2 regions of the Vibrio sp. WZ-1 genome follow, and region 2 is predicted to be linked to the other one. Evidence: predicted binding sites of a transcription regulator. Region 2 holds the regulator's gene; the other holds the start of a gene.
What was found. The regulator PurR, encoded in region 2, represses purine synthesis genes. The targets are predictions, from matches to a motif close to TNANGNAAACGTTTNCNTNA.

Region 1 (4,931 bases), on a different contig from region 2:
AACGCAGCGATCTGACCTTCAGATACTGTGTTGTTTGCTACGCCTTGAATAAAGAAGTTGATTTCGTCGGCAGTTAAAACTTCGCCATCACGTTTTTTACGAATAATTTCTTGTGGTAAATACATTAGTGCCTCCCACGCTCGTTATGAGCCATGGTTAAAGTAGGATAAAGAGGTTTGGCAGCACCAAAAACTGGTGCTACCGTTCAGACGTATTGTTGGAATTAGTAAGCTGTTGGATCAGCAACTTCGTCCGATACTTCTAATGTATTTAGTAGGTTTGTTAGCAGGCTAGATGCACCAAAACGGTAATGACGAGCGTCTACCCAGTTGTCACCTAGGATTTCGTCAGCCATTGCTAGGTATGCTGCTGCATCTTCAGCAGTACGCACACCACCTGCAGGTTTGAAACCAACAGATTCTGCAACACCCATATCACGAATAACTTCAAGCATCATGCGAGCGTATTCTGGCGTTGCGTTTACTGGCACTTTACCAGTTGAAGTTTTAATAAAGTCAGCACCCGCTTCGATACAGATTTGTGATGCTTTCTTAATTAGCGCTTCTTCTTTTAGTTCACCTGTTTCGATGATCACTTTAAGAAGGATATCACCACAAGCTTCTTTACATTGCTTAACTAGTTCGAAGCCAACTTTCTCATCACCCGCCATTAGAGCGCGGTATGGGAAAACAACGTCAACTTCGTCTGCACCGTAAGCGACAGCCGCTTTAGTTTCAGCAACCGCGATGTCGATATCGTCGTTACCGTGTGGGAAGTTCGTTACTGTTGCAATACGAACTTCTGGCGTACCTTGCTCACGAAGTGTCTTCTTAGCAATAGGAATAAAGCGAGGGTAAATACAAATTGCAGCTGTGTTGCCTACTGCTGTTTTTGCGTCATGACATAGTGAGATCACTTTTGCATCAGTGTCGTCATCATTCAGCGTAGTTAGGTCCATAAGTTTTAGTGCACGTAGCGCTGCTGCTTTTAAATCGCTCATTTCTATCTCCGATCAATATTCAAAAAATTCACTACTCAGCCTCACATCACTTCTCTAACTATAATCAACAAGTCGAGACAGTGTGAGAAATTGGCTAAACAGTCTATTAATGAACGGACTTGGTTCCCTGAAGACTCGGCATATACAGCGAATAATTCATATGCCAATTGCTATCCTTGTCACCGCACAGTACCAGTTTGGCCTATGGCACAACAATCTATGATTGCGGTGTCTTTAATATCACATCAAACAATAAAACTCTTGCTAGATTTGATATTGAGGGCAAATCATTTGCCCATCGAGTATGTTGTATTCATGGAGTGATTAAGTAATAACCTTAACCGCTATCCTGTGATTACTACATTATAGATATTCACCGCAAAACTGTAGCACCAAATAGAGCGCAAACGGTTTGTATCTCAAAATTTTCCGGCCTCTATTCCACCAACTTCGTAAGCCACTCACGTAGACCTACGTGCAGTAGAATTTTTTAGGTCCAAAAAACGAAAAATGCCCCGCAGCAATTTCTTGCTACAGGGCATGGTTTAAAACGGCGTCTATATATTAAGAACCGATTCTAATTAAAGTGCTGCAAGGCTAAGGCAGAAACCTGCGATAGTAGCTGCCATTAGGTTAGACAACGTACCAGCAAGAACTGCTTTAATACCCATGCGAGCGATATCTGAACGACGGTTTGGTGCAAGGCTACCTAGACCACCAAGTAGGATCGCGATAGAAGAAAGGTTCGCGAAGCCACATAGTGCGAATGAGATGATAGCTGTTGTCTTCTCAGACATTACTTCACCAGTTGCCGCAACTACTTGAGCGCTTTCACCTAGGTAAGGTGTGAAGTTCAAGTAAGCAACGAATTCGTTGATAACTAGTTTCTGACCGATGAATGAACCAGCAACAACTGCTTCGTTCCAAGGAACACCGATTAGGAATGCTAGTGGAGAGAACGCGTAACCAAGGATTAGCTCTAGTGTTAGTTCAGGCATACCGAACCAACCACCGATGCCACCTAGCATACCGTTAACAAGAGCAATAAGACCTACGAACGCGATTAGCATTGCACCTACGTTTAGTGCAAGTTGTAGACCAGAAGCCGCACCGCCCGCTGCTGCGTCGATTACGTTAGCTGGTTTATCGTCGCCACCGTCCATTGCTTCTTCGATGTCTTCATGAGGCTTATCAGTCTCTGGGTGAAGAATCTTAGCGAACAGTAGACCACCAGGTGCTGCCATGAATGATGCTGCTACTAGGTACTCTAGAGGTACACCCATTGAAGCGTAACCAGCTAGTACACCACCAGCTACAGATGCTAGACCACCACACATTACCGCGAATAGCTCAGATTGAGTCATCTTAGGTACGAATGGGCGAACAACTAGAGGTGCTTCAGTTTGACCTACGAAAATGTTAGCCGCAGCAGACATTGATTCCGCGCGAGAAGTGCCAAGCGCTTTTTGTAGTGCACCACCAAGAATCTTGATAACCCACTGCATTGCGCCAATGTAGTAAAGAACTGAAATCAGTGCTGAGAAGAAGATCAGTGTAGGAAGAACGCGGAATGCGAAGATGAAGCCGCCGCCGCCGAATACTTCGAACATCTTGTCAGAAACAAGACCACCGAATAGGAAAGATGAACCATTGTTACCGTAGTTGATAACGTTAGATACACCAGTAGAGAAACCGTTCAGTAGATCACGGCCCCAAGGTACATAAAGAACAAATGCACCTAATACGAATTGGATAGCGAATGCGCCACCCACAGTTCTTAGATTGATAGCTTTACGGTTATTAGAAAATGCAAATGCAATAGCAAGAAGCACTACCATACCGACTAGGCTCATAAACAGGCTCATAGTTTATGACTTCCTTATAAGTTATTTGTTGGCGTGTTACAAAATGGAGCTATAAAGCGGGGGCAATTATACTCATCCAGAATCAATTAAAGTAATGCCATCCTCACACTTTCTCATAAGATTCATCATTGATTCACCTCCGTTTGTGAGTTATCTCACAATAAGAAGGTAATCGTTTTCTATTCTGAACAGCATCTTTAGATTTTATTCACATATGGAGAAGGCAGAATTGCTATTTTCCCACACTTTTTCGGCAATCGATTGCTTTTCTCTTTTATGCAACTCTGAGAGTTGATTCAATATATGAATGAGTTTGGCAGGGTGATTCGGCTCGCCCTGATAACCAAGTATAGGCATATCCGGCGCGTCCGTTTCTAAAACAAGAAATTCAAGTGGTAATCTTTGAATTGCATCGCGTGTTTTGTTGGCTCTTGGATAGGTAATTGAGCCACCAACTCCGATAAAAAAATCTAATCGAACCCATTCCATCGCCTGTTGATAGCTACCAGAAAAAGCATGTAACACGCCCCCCTTTGGTAACTTAGCCGCTTTGACCATTTGAATAAGTCGATTGTGCGCTTTACGACTGTGCAAAATCACCGGAAGTTCAAATCGCCTGGCAAGCTCAAACTGTCGTTCTAACGCGCACTCTTGCAGTTCCACTGGCGTCTCTATCGCAAAGTCCAAGCCACACTCCCCTATTGCGACACATTGTCGATTAGGTGAGGAAAGTAACGACTCCAATTCAGGGACAAATTGTTCAAACTCGTCGTTCAGGAAATAAGGGTGGAAGCCGAGCGCGTAATAAAGGTGAGGATGTTGACTGGTAAGCTCTTGGATACGAGACCAGTTACTCGGCCCCACGGAGGGAATCAGGATACGCTCCACGCCTTGCTCACGAGCAAGTTCAACTTGACGAGAAAAATCACCTTGGAAGACATCAAAGTCGAAATGGCAATGGGTATCAAACAGTTTCATTGTTTGCTTTCTCTTGTTTTGCTTTTTTAGCAGGCTCATCTTCATGAACTGGGTCTTGCTTATACGGCACACAACTGCGCTTTTGATCATGCGTCAGCCCCATCTCTTTACACCAGTCGTCGTAGCGTTTGAGTGTTCTCTTAAACCAGTTCATTGCGCACCTTTTCTAAGTAATCGTTTTACTTCGCCAAATAAAAAACCGCCGTTAGCTAAGTGTATAGCTAACGGCGGTTTATGATCTAGTGCGCTATATAACGTCGCTTAGATTCAATTAGTGCTCACGAGTTGCACGGAAATCGATATCTGGGAAACGCTCTTGTGCTAGGTTTAGGTTAACCATAGTTGGCGCGATGTACGTTAGGTTGTCGCCACCGTCCAATGCTAGGTTAGCTTGGTTCTTACGCTGGAATTCATCCAGCTTCTTCGCATCACCACACTCAACCCAACGTGCTGTTGCCACGTTAACGCCTTCGTAAATTGCTTCAACGTTGTATTCTGACTTCAATCGAGCCACAACCACGTCAAACTGAAGAACACCAACCGCACCAACGATCAGGTCGTTGTTTTGCAGTGGACGGAATACCTGTACCGCACCTTCTTCAGATAGCTGAACCAGACCTTTCAGTAGCTGCTTCTGCTTCAATGGATCTTTTAGGCGAATACGACGGAACAGTTCTGGTGCAAAGTTTGGAATACCAGAGAACTTCAGCGCTTCACCTTGAGTGAACGTATCACCGATTTGGATTGTACCGTGGTTGTGTAGACCAATGATGTCACCCGCGTAAGCATGCTCTGCACGAGAACGGTCACCCGCCATAAAGGTTACCGCATCAGAGATACTTACTTGCTTGCCAAGACGAACGTGGTTCATCTTCATGCCTTGTGTGTAAGTACCCGATACGATACGCATGAATGCGATACGGTCACGGTGCTTTGGATCCATGTTTGCTTGGATCTTAAATACGAAGCCAGAGAACTTATCTTCTGTTGCTTCCACATCACGCTCAACCGCTTGACGCGTTTTCGGCGCTGGCGCCCACTCGGTTAGGCCATCTAGCATATGGTCAACACCGAAGTTACCCAGAGCT
Region 2 (9,859 bases):
CGCCGATTCCATATCTTGGAACGCTTTCTTCACGCCGCCGTTTTGTGGCAGAAGGTAGTCACGTAGTGAGCGTGTAATCGCACTTGAGATACCACCGTAAAGCGATGCTTCGATCAGGCGGTAGAATTTAGAACGGTCACCAGAGTTACGCAGTTTCTTCGGAATCACACCGAATTCAAACATTTGTGCGTGGTAATCCACGATAGAAGAGAACGCTTTGAATTGAACACCTTCAAATTCTGCGATCGATTCTTTTACTTCGTTGATTTGACGTACACGAGCTTGAGTCGCTGATACGCTTTCAATCAAGATATCCGTTGGTTTCACATGGCTTGGAAGACCCTGGATAACAAACGGTTTGATGTCTACTTTCTTATCACGACCCGCAACTTGCTGCAGTTTTACTGCGAACAATAGGCGTTGGTTACGTGAGTTCACCACGTCTAGCGCCGCATAACATGCGCCCGGCTGTAGCTTACCGTACAGACCTTTATCGCGAGACGATTGGCTGCTGCCTGCTTCTGTGGTGTTACGGAAGTGCAGTAGCGTTTGGTCAGGAATCAATGCGGTGATGAATGCCGCCATTGTGGTTGATTTACCTGCACCGTTACCACCTGATAGCGTGGTGACCAGACCATCGATGTCAAACGTACGGGCAAAGAAGCCGTTCCAGTTGACCATGGTCAGCGATTGGTATTTACCGCGTTCAATCATGCTCATGCTTCACCCTCTTCTGTTGTTTCTTCTTGGGCTTGGTCGTCTTGATCTTCTTCAGACAATAGGCTGCCTTGGCTTGGCTCTTTAGTGTGCACTACCGCCTCACCATCACGGATCAGACGTAGCTGCGCTTCACGCATATCATCGCCAACACGTACATCGGCACCAAAGCGGAATACCGCTTCACTGATGCTGAATTTGCCTGTTTCACCGATGTTGATGATCATGCCTAGTCGGCGTAGACGACGAAGTGACGTACGTACTTTTTCAAACAGCTTTTCTTTATCAAGGTCAGAACCGGTAGCACGGTTCGTCACTAGCTTCATCAGCTTGTTTTCATCTGCTAGAGCAAGCAGTTCGTCGTAAAGCTCTTGGTTAGTGAAGATGCCTTCGTGCGCAAGACGTTCTGGGCTTAGGTAAAGGAAACACAGTACCTTACCCACCAGCATGTCCAGCTCAGAAAGTACACTACGGCCAATCAGAGACGTTGAACGTGGACGCAGGTAGAAGAAGCCTTCTGGCGCTTTCACCAATTCGGTGTTGTAGCGCTGGTAAAAAGAAGAAAGCTCAAGTTCGAAGTCTGACAACAACGCGTGGTTGTCTAGATCTTCACTTGAGATATGACGCCCTGCTCGAAGCATGCTATCTAGCGCTGGGAACAGAGGGTTAGAAATTGCTTTTGCCAGATTCTCTGACATGTATTCATTAGTATCGGTCGATGACATTCGCTTGTACCTTTGCCCCAAATTCGTTGATTGCTTTCCAGTCTGGCTGAACAGCTTGGTAGTCGGATTCGGAATATCCCATACGTACCGCCTGATCAACGACAATGCGAGCTAAATCAAAGTGATGAGTGTGAGGGTGTTGTGCAAGGTAATCTCGCAGTACCACGCTCAAGTCAATTGGCACGCCTTGGTCTTTATGCGCTTTCAGCATGTCACCAATACGCTCTGCCAACTCATCGTTGACTTGTTGAAACTCTTCGTATTCCACTTCCATCGGAACTTGACCTGTTACCTCGTCATCACGCAGTACTAGGGCTTCGTCACGAAGGTCAGAAAGCCTTTCTGCATCTGCATAAGTCAGATACCAAGGCGAATCAAAGTAGTCTTTAACGGACTGGCGCAGACGCGAGCTAAACGCACGGTTCTTATCCATATCGATCGCGGTACGGATAAACTTGTGCACGTGTCGGTCGTAACCAATCCAAAGGTCGATCGCTTGCTGGCCCCAGCTTGTGATTCGGTCCAGCTTCATCTGCAGACCAAACAAGGCTTCTTCAATAAACTCAAGCTCAGGGTCACCATAGACAATCTCTTGGATATCTAGGATCTGAGTTTGCAGTTCATCACTGGCAGCTTGCAGCGTATCTTGAAGTTCACGCAACGTGCTGGATGTTTCTGACAGAAGCGCTTCACAGTTGTTGATTGCTTCACGCCAGTCTTTGTTAAGCAGGTCAGCAATCTGCTGTTTCACAGACTGTTGCTGCTCATCCATCACACGTTGGTTGAGGTCAATTTGGTCGAAGATTTCGCCTACAGAATATTTCAAGATCCCGTATACGTTCTTCTTCCAATGGCCTGGAGTGCCACCCTTTTGTGCAGCTTCAATCGCTTTCGCCATTTCGTCCGCTACCATGGATAGCTGGATAGAAAGACGTAGCTTTGAAAACTCACGATGGCGCACGTAGTAATCAGTAATTCCTATCGCTAATGGCGATAAGCGATAAATGCTCGCTCCGTCAGTAATTTCACTGACAAAACGGCTCATAAGACGCTGCTTAACCATCTCATTGATGGCATTGTTTGCGCGGAAAGCCGAAGCTTCGCCCGTCTCATCAAATAGTCGAGTGACGATGGCAAATGCGTCGTGCAATTCACCTTCACCCAATTCTTCATCGAACCTTTCATTACTTAGTACAGCGATAGCGATCAAAAACGCCAGTCGCTCAGTGGTCAGGTTCAACGAGAAATCGTGCTGCTTTACCCAGCCAACCAATTCGTCGATTGGTTGCTCTGCAGCATTGAGAGTCATCTCACTCATCGTTATTCCTGTTATCGTTCTTCTTAGCCCACACGTGAATATAGCGGCCTAATGAGAGGTATGGCTCTTGTCGACAAAGTTGTTTTTCTAGCGCCAACACATCTTCAAACTCGTAATCGCCCATGTATTGCATATTGCCTATGTAATCACTAAAGGAACGAATACCAGATTTACCACAAACACTAAAACCAGAATCTTCTATCCACTGATAGACCTCTTCGGGTTTTAGGCCTTTTTGTGGCTGTAGTTTAAATCTTTTCCGGTGAGGCATGCCGTCTAAAATATGAGGAATGTTGCCACAAACCACATTTTTATAGACTAAGCCGTGGTGGTTATAGAACATAACCGATGCAATGCCCCCCGGCTTGACCTGTTCCAATACCGTTTCGAGTGCCGTTTTGGGATCAACGAGCCACTCCATCACGGCGTGGAACATGACAAGGTCCACCTGTTCTTCCATATGGTCACCAATGGATTGGACAGGCGAATGAATCAGGCGATACTGCTCAAGCAAACCGTTTTTTTCAATATCCTGTTTTGCTAGTTGCAGCATTTCCGAAGATAGATCACATAAAGCAACGTGATGTCCGAGCTTAGCAAGCTTTTGCGACATTTGCGCTAAGCCACCACCAGCATCAAGAACCTGCAGGGCTTGCTGGTCGGTATTCAATTCACTTAGAATCTGTAGAAAATCTTCCCATACAATGATTTGGCGGATCTCACCTTTATCAGATCCGTAAATATTTTTTGCAAATTTGTGGGCGATATCGTCGAAATTACGGTCTTCTGTCACGTCTACTGGGTTATCATATCGGATTGTGCCGCTATTCTGGCACAAGAAAAGCAGGAATAAAGAGGGTCTCCCTCATTTTTATAATCAATTGATGTTTTTTCGGACTATTTAAGTATGTTTGAGCTGAAAAAAGTAATATCAGCCTTGCTCATGCCCTTACCGGCCTTACTGCTGATTGGTCTATTAGGCCTATTTTTAATTAGTTTTACTAGCAAACGTAAAACTGGTTGTTTCATTGTTCTATTCACCTTTGCAGGCATCTTCCTTGCCTCATTTCAACCTATTGCAACCAAGTTGCTTATGCCTTTGGAACGCGAGTACAAAGCCTTCTTACCGGTATCGGAATCTGTCGATTACGTGATGGTTTTAGGAAATGGGCATGTTGTCGATGACGAAATACCACCCACCTCACAACTAAGTCGCGCTGCTTTAATGAGGCTCACTGAAGGCATACGTATTCTTCGTATGTACCCGGGCGCAAAACTCATTTTGTCAGGCTACGCGGGAGGTTCAGAACTCAGTCACGCTCGTATGATGGCTAACGTAGCCCTTTCTCTTGGTGTTGCTAAGTCTGACATTATCTTGCTTGAAGATGCTAAAGATACCTGGGAAGAAGCAAGACAAGCTGCCGCATTTGTAAAACAGAAAAATATTGTACTGGTAACGTCAGCAAGCCATATGAAGCGCGCAATGTACGAGTTTCGTGCAGCAGGGATTCAGCCAATTCCTGCCCCAACCAACTTCTTGGCTGTTGCAGATGTCAACCAACCTTGGCATCGTTATGCACCAAAAGCACAGTACCTAGAGCAAACGGAGCGATACTGGCACGAGACTATGGGTATTATCTGGCAGCACTTGCGAGATAATATTGGCCAGGCACCTGTCGAAGAAGCGCATTAAGCCGGCTTCAAAACGAAACCTACAGGCACAAAAAAGGAGAGCATTGCTCTCCTTTTTCTTTATCGCGTTGATTTAAGTCAACAGACCCTAGTCACCTGCGAACATGTAGCCTTCACCATGAACGGTCACAAAAATTTGTGGGTTCTTTGGATCAAACTCCATCTTAGCGCGCATGCGTCGAATCAATACATCAATTGTACGGTCATTTGGCGCATCCACTCGGTGGCTGATCATATTCAAAATACGCTCACGGCTTAATACCTGATTTGGGTATGAAGACAGTGCGACCAGCAGTTCATACTCTGCTTTGGTTAATTTCACCGGCTCACCGTTACGGCTTAGAGCACGACGTTGAATATCAAACATCCACTCACCAAAACGCACAATGTGTTCTTCATTTGTGTCGTTCGCTGCTTTTTGTGAACCGTTACGAGCCGCTGAAATACGCCACAGCAAGTTTTTAACGCGAACTAATAATTCCCTTAGTTCAAAAGGCTTTGTTACATAATCGTCTGCGCCCATTTCTAGACCAACGATTTTGTCAATGCTATCCGTGCGTCCTGTCACTAATATGATGCCGATATCTGATTGGCTGCGTAATTCACGCGTAAGCATAAGGCCATCTTCACCCGGCAGGTTAATATCCAGCATGATCAGGTCTACGTCGCCCTCTTGAAGCACTTCGCGCATTTCAGCACCACTTTCTGCTTCACTAACTTTGTAACCTTCATTTTGGAAATAGCCCGCAAGCTTACTGCGAGTTACAACATCATCTTCTACGACTAATACGTGATAGCTCATTTACACCACTTCTGTCTTTTTTATCTTCCAAGACGTATTCTATTCATAACTAGTAACATATCTAGTAATAGTTACAATAAAAAGCAAGATTTTGTGGATTTATTGATGCAAAACAAGCTTATTTGCCGCCATTCATAAACATGCATATTTCCCAATAAACCATAACAATTATAGTTACTGCTATTCATTTTAATTGTTTACACTTAGGGGATAACTATTTGGGAGCAAAAAAATGCAAGAAGTGAAAGCTTTTAACGAAAAACGAGCTGAGATTTATTGGTGGTTTTCTAGCCTGTTTGCAAAAGAGCTGACAGACAAGGAACTGGAATCTTATCATAGTGTTGAAATTCGAAGCTTTTTAGCTGGTTTAGGTGAAAATGAAACACTCAAACCATCCGTTAATGCCCTTGTTGATGCGCTTAACCGCCTACAAGATCGTGAAGATGCTCAGTTAGAGCTAGCTGCGGACTTCTGTGAACTTTTTCTTAAAACAGAAAAGCACGGTGCGCTACCTTATGCCTCAATGTACATCGGTGAATCTGGTTTATTAAACGATAAACCAGCAGAAGAGATGGAAAGGCTGATGGCAGACTTTGGTGTGCAAGTTGACGAAAATCTAAAAGAGCCTGCGGATCATTTAGCAGTCGAGTTAGATTTTTTAGGCAATATGATTATCCGCTCAAATGAACTCGAGCAGGAAAAACACATGGAAGATGCATTCGAAAAGCAAAATGAGTTCATCCAGCAACACCTTTTGACATGGCTACCTCAGTTTGCCGCTAAATGTAAGCAATTCGATGAATTTGGCTTCTATGTTAGTGTCGCGCAACTATTAATTGCATTTTGTAAACTGGACAGCACCTACCTTCTTGGTGAATAATTGCCGCCTATTTTGGGGAGTCTGTCATTCAGACTCCCTATTTTATTCGTTTGTTTTTAATCTGGCGCAGAGAAATACAATCCATTTAGCCGTTAAACTGTGACCTCCGAGGCACAAAACAGCTGCTTAAAACATTGCCAGCTTGCCCGCATCAGTCTAAAATGTGAGCGCAAACGATTAAATATGATTTATATGTAAACCGCTGAAATAAAGCGGTTTTTGTGTTTTCTTAACAGGATTGCTGACCAATTCCTCACTTAGTATAAGAAAGGAATATGAGACTCAGCGATAAATGTTGCTACAAACCTTTTTATACCGATTTCGGAACAACCGCTGCCAAATATCTCAGCAATGCCCCTATTCGCAGTTGCTCGGTTTGCGCAAGACCCTAAGCGTATGGTTGTCTTCACTACGGTATTTACAGTAGCTCGATACAGGACATCATTTATGGCCACTATTAAAGACGTTGCTCGCTTAGCCGGCGTTTCTACCACTACGGTTTCGCACGTAATTAATAAAACTCGCTTTGTTGCAGAAGCAACTCAAGAAAAAGTAATGAAAGCGGTGGATGAACTTAATTACGCACCAAGTGCCGTTGCACGCAGTTTAAAGTGCAACTCAACTCGTACCATCGGTATGCTAGTAACTCAATCTACCAACCTGTTCTTCTCTGAAGTAATCGATGGTGTTGAGAGCTACTGTTACCGTCAAGGTTACACTCTTATCCTATGTAACACGGGCGGTATTTACGAGAAGCAACGTGACTACATCCGCATGCTCGCTGAAAAGCGTGTAGATGGCATTCTAGTAATGTGTTCTGATCTGACGGAAGAACTAAAAGAGATGCTTGACCGTCACTCAGACATACCTAAAGTTGTGATGGACTGGGGTCCAGAAAGCTCACAAGCAGACAAGATCATTGATAACTCAGAAGAAGGCGGTTACATCGCGACAAAATATCTGATCGACAATGGTCACACAGACATCGCGTGTTTAAGCGGTCACTTCGAAAAAGCTGCGTGCCAAGAGCGTATTGCGGGTTATCGTCGTGCAATGGCAGAAGCAAACCTTGCGGTTAACGAAGATTGGATTCTTGAAGGCAACTTTGAGTGTGATACCGCTGTGCTAGCGGCAGATAACATTACTGCAATGGAAAAACGCCCTACCGCAGTTTTCTGTTTCAATGACACGATGGCACTTGGCTTGATGAGCCGCCTTCAGCAGAACGGTATCAAGGTACCAGATGATGTTTCTGTTATCGGCTATGACAACATTGAGCTGGCAGAGTACTTCTCACCACCACTAACGACTATCCACCAACCAAAACGTCGTGTGGGTAAAAACGCTTTTGAGATCCTACTAGAGCGTATCAAAGATAAAGAACACGAAAAACGAGTGTTTGAAATGCAGCCAGAGATCGTGATTAGAAACACGGTTAGAAAGATCAACTAATCTTTAGTGCTCGTTTACTCATCATCAAAAAGCATCCATATGGATGCTTTTTATTTAACAACCCATCCATGACAACAGTTCTGTATGTAGAACTTTGCAGACTTGTTATTTCTTCGTACAGTCAACTCTCTAGCGCTGACAATTTCCTGGTAGACCACTTTGTTAATCTATGAAACTTAACTCACGAAAAAATAACTATTAACTGAACCAAGATCACATTTACAAGCGCAGAATGTGATATTAGTCCAATGTAGGAAGTATGCTTTCAGTGTCACGCACAGGGCAAACCACTCTAAAGAGTGGGACGCAAAGCTTCCGGCCTAAACTATCGCATGAGATAGCATGGTAGCGGGGTTACCGATGGCAAGTATGCATATGACGAGTTTACCCTTTAATGACATTGTGTCTGCATGCGTTTGCTAATCTCTCGGACCTGATTTTTGGTGGCGTAATTTAAATTACACCGAGATAACACATCATGGATAAACCGATACTCAAAGACTCTATGAAGCTTTTTGAGGTGCTTGGTACGATCAAGTCACGCTCAATGTTTGGCGGCTTTGGCCTTTTTGCTGATGAAACAATGTTTGCATTAGTCGTTAACAACCAGCTTCATATCAGAGCCGATAAAAAGACATCTTCAGACTTTGAAACTCAGGGACTTAAACCTTACGTATACAAGAAGCGTGGATTTCCTGTAGTCACAAAGTACTATGCCGTTTCACCAGACCTTTGGGACACACCACAACACTTAGTGGAAGTAGCCAAAAGTTCGCTCGAAACTGCAAAGCTTGAAAAAGAACAGCAAGCCAGCTCTAAACCGACTCGTTTAAAAGATCTACCGAACCTTAGGCTAGCAACAGAGAGAATGCTTAAGAAAGCAGGCATAGATTCTGTTACGCAGCTTGAAGAACAAGGGGCGTTAAACGCGTACAAGGCGATCCAAGAAACACATACAGCTTCTGTAAGCATCGAGTTACTGTGGGCCCTTGAGGGCGCCATTAATGGTACTCATTGGAGTGTTGTACCTCAATCTCGTCGAGAAGAGCTAATTAACCACCTCTCATAACACAAGTTTGAGCTCCAGGAATTCATAAACCGCAGTTTTACACTGCGGTTTTTTTGAAATTTTTTCTCACTCCATTCTGTCTTATTATCTAAGAAGCAGAAATGGAGTGATAGATATGAATAAGAAACTGATTTTAGGACTGATCCTACTCGCGACGATTGTCTTTTTAGGTGTGAGTTTTGGTCAATATCTAACCCTAGAAAACGCCAAGGCACAGCAAGAGGCGTTGAACACTTTTATTAGCCAAAATTTCGTACTTGCTGCAGCAACTTATTTCTTTGCGTATATAGCTATCACCGCTTTCTCCATTCCCGGAGCTGCCGTAGTAACGCTTCTGGGTGCTGCTCTATTTGGTTTCTGGACCAGTCTCTTATTGGTTTCTTTTGCCAGCACCATTGGCGCAACAGTTGCCTTCTTAAGTAGCCGTTACTTATTGAGAGAATGGGTACAAAGTAAGTTTGGAAACAAACTGAATGCCATTAACCAAGGCGTTGAAAAAGATGGGGCCTTTTACCTGTTTTCTCTACGCTTAATTCCCGTCTTTCCATTTTTTCTTATCAACTTGCTGATGGGATTGACACCTATGACGATTGCACGGTTCTATTTAACCAGCCAAGTAGGTATGTTACCGGGTACAGCTGTTTACCTGAATGCGGGGACTCAATTAGCCACCATAGATAGCCTTTCAGGTATTGTGTCTCCCACCGTATTAGCATCATTTGCACTACTTGGTTTGTTTCCAATCATCGCCAAGTGGGTAATGAATAAAATCCGCCCAACTCAAGTACAACAAAATGGAAATGCGCAATGAAGGTATTCATCGCAAAAAATCCCGCTGAAGCTCATATCGTCTGTGAGCTTCTCAAGACCGAGCAGATAGGCTGTGAAGTAAGAGGCGAAGGGATGTTCGGATTAAAGGGGGAATTGCCATTTGGTAATGATACAGACCCTTATGTTTGGCTTTTATATCCTGAGCAACAATTGAAAGCTTCAGCCATTGTCGAAGACTATCAAAAACAAGCAGAGCAGAGTTACCAAGATTGGCAATGTCCTAATTGTTTGGAGCAGAATGAAGGGCAGTTTGGTGCATGTTGGCAATGCGGGTATCAAATAGGAGAGCCTTAATGGCTCCCCTTATCTTTTCAATCATTTCGGATTTAGGCAGCTAAACTCTGCTGCTTAATGAACTCGATGGAGTGTTGAT

Region 1: ACTS60_RS13430 (NupC/NupG family nucleoside CNT transporter) is a predicted target of PurR. The motif match lies at 3,030-3,049, and genes of this name have one in related genera.

What each region holds. Positions count from the first base shown of each region.
Region 1 covers NZ_JBQEQR010000076.1:187,004-191,934, forward strand. The annotation lists gene deoA (thymidine phosphorylase) at 1-125, opposite strand, end outside; gene deoC (deoxyribose-phosphate aldolase) at 224-1,000, opposite strand; gene ACTS60_RS13430 (NupC/NupG family nucleoside CNT transporter) at 1,582-2,865, opposite strand; gene ACTS60_RS13435 (TatD family hydrolase) at 3,070-3,843, opposite strand; gene ACTS60_RS13440 (DUF5363 family protein) at 3,830-3,997, opposite strand; gene prfC (peptide chain release factor 3) at 4,115-4,931, opposite strand, start outside.
Region 2 covers NZ_JBQEQR010000080.1:107,965-117,823, forward strand. The annotation lists gene mukB (chromosome partition protein MukB) at 1-714, opposite strand, end outside; gene mukE (chromosome partition protein MukE) at 717-1,442, opposite strand; gene mukF (chromosome partition protein MukF) at 1,423-2,760, opposite strand; gene cmoM (tRNA uridine 5-oxyacetic acid(34) methyltransferase CmoM) at 2,753-3,553, opposite strand; gene elyC (envelope biogenesis factor ElyC) at 3,668-4,453, shown strand; gene torR (two-component system response regulator TorR) at 4,541-5,254, opposite strand; gene torD (molecular chaperone TorD) at 5,487-6,134, shown strand; gene purR (HTH-type transcriptional repressor PurR) at 6,582-7,586, shown strand; cyclic di-GMP riboswitch class I at 7,858-7,948, shown strand; gene ACTS60_RS17155 (TfoX/Sxy family DNA transformation protein) at 8,065-8,655, shown strand; gene ACTS60_RS17160 (TVP38/TMEM64 family protein) at 8,771-9,466, shown strand; gene ACTS60_RS17165 (putative signal transducing protein) at 9,463-9,780, shown strand; gene ACTS60_RS17170 (alpha/beta fold hydrolase) at 9,813-9,859, opposite strand, start outside.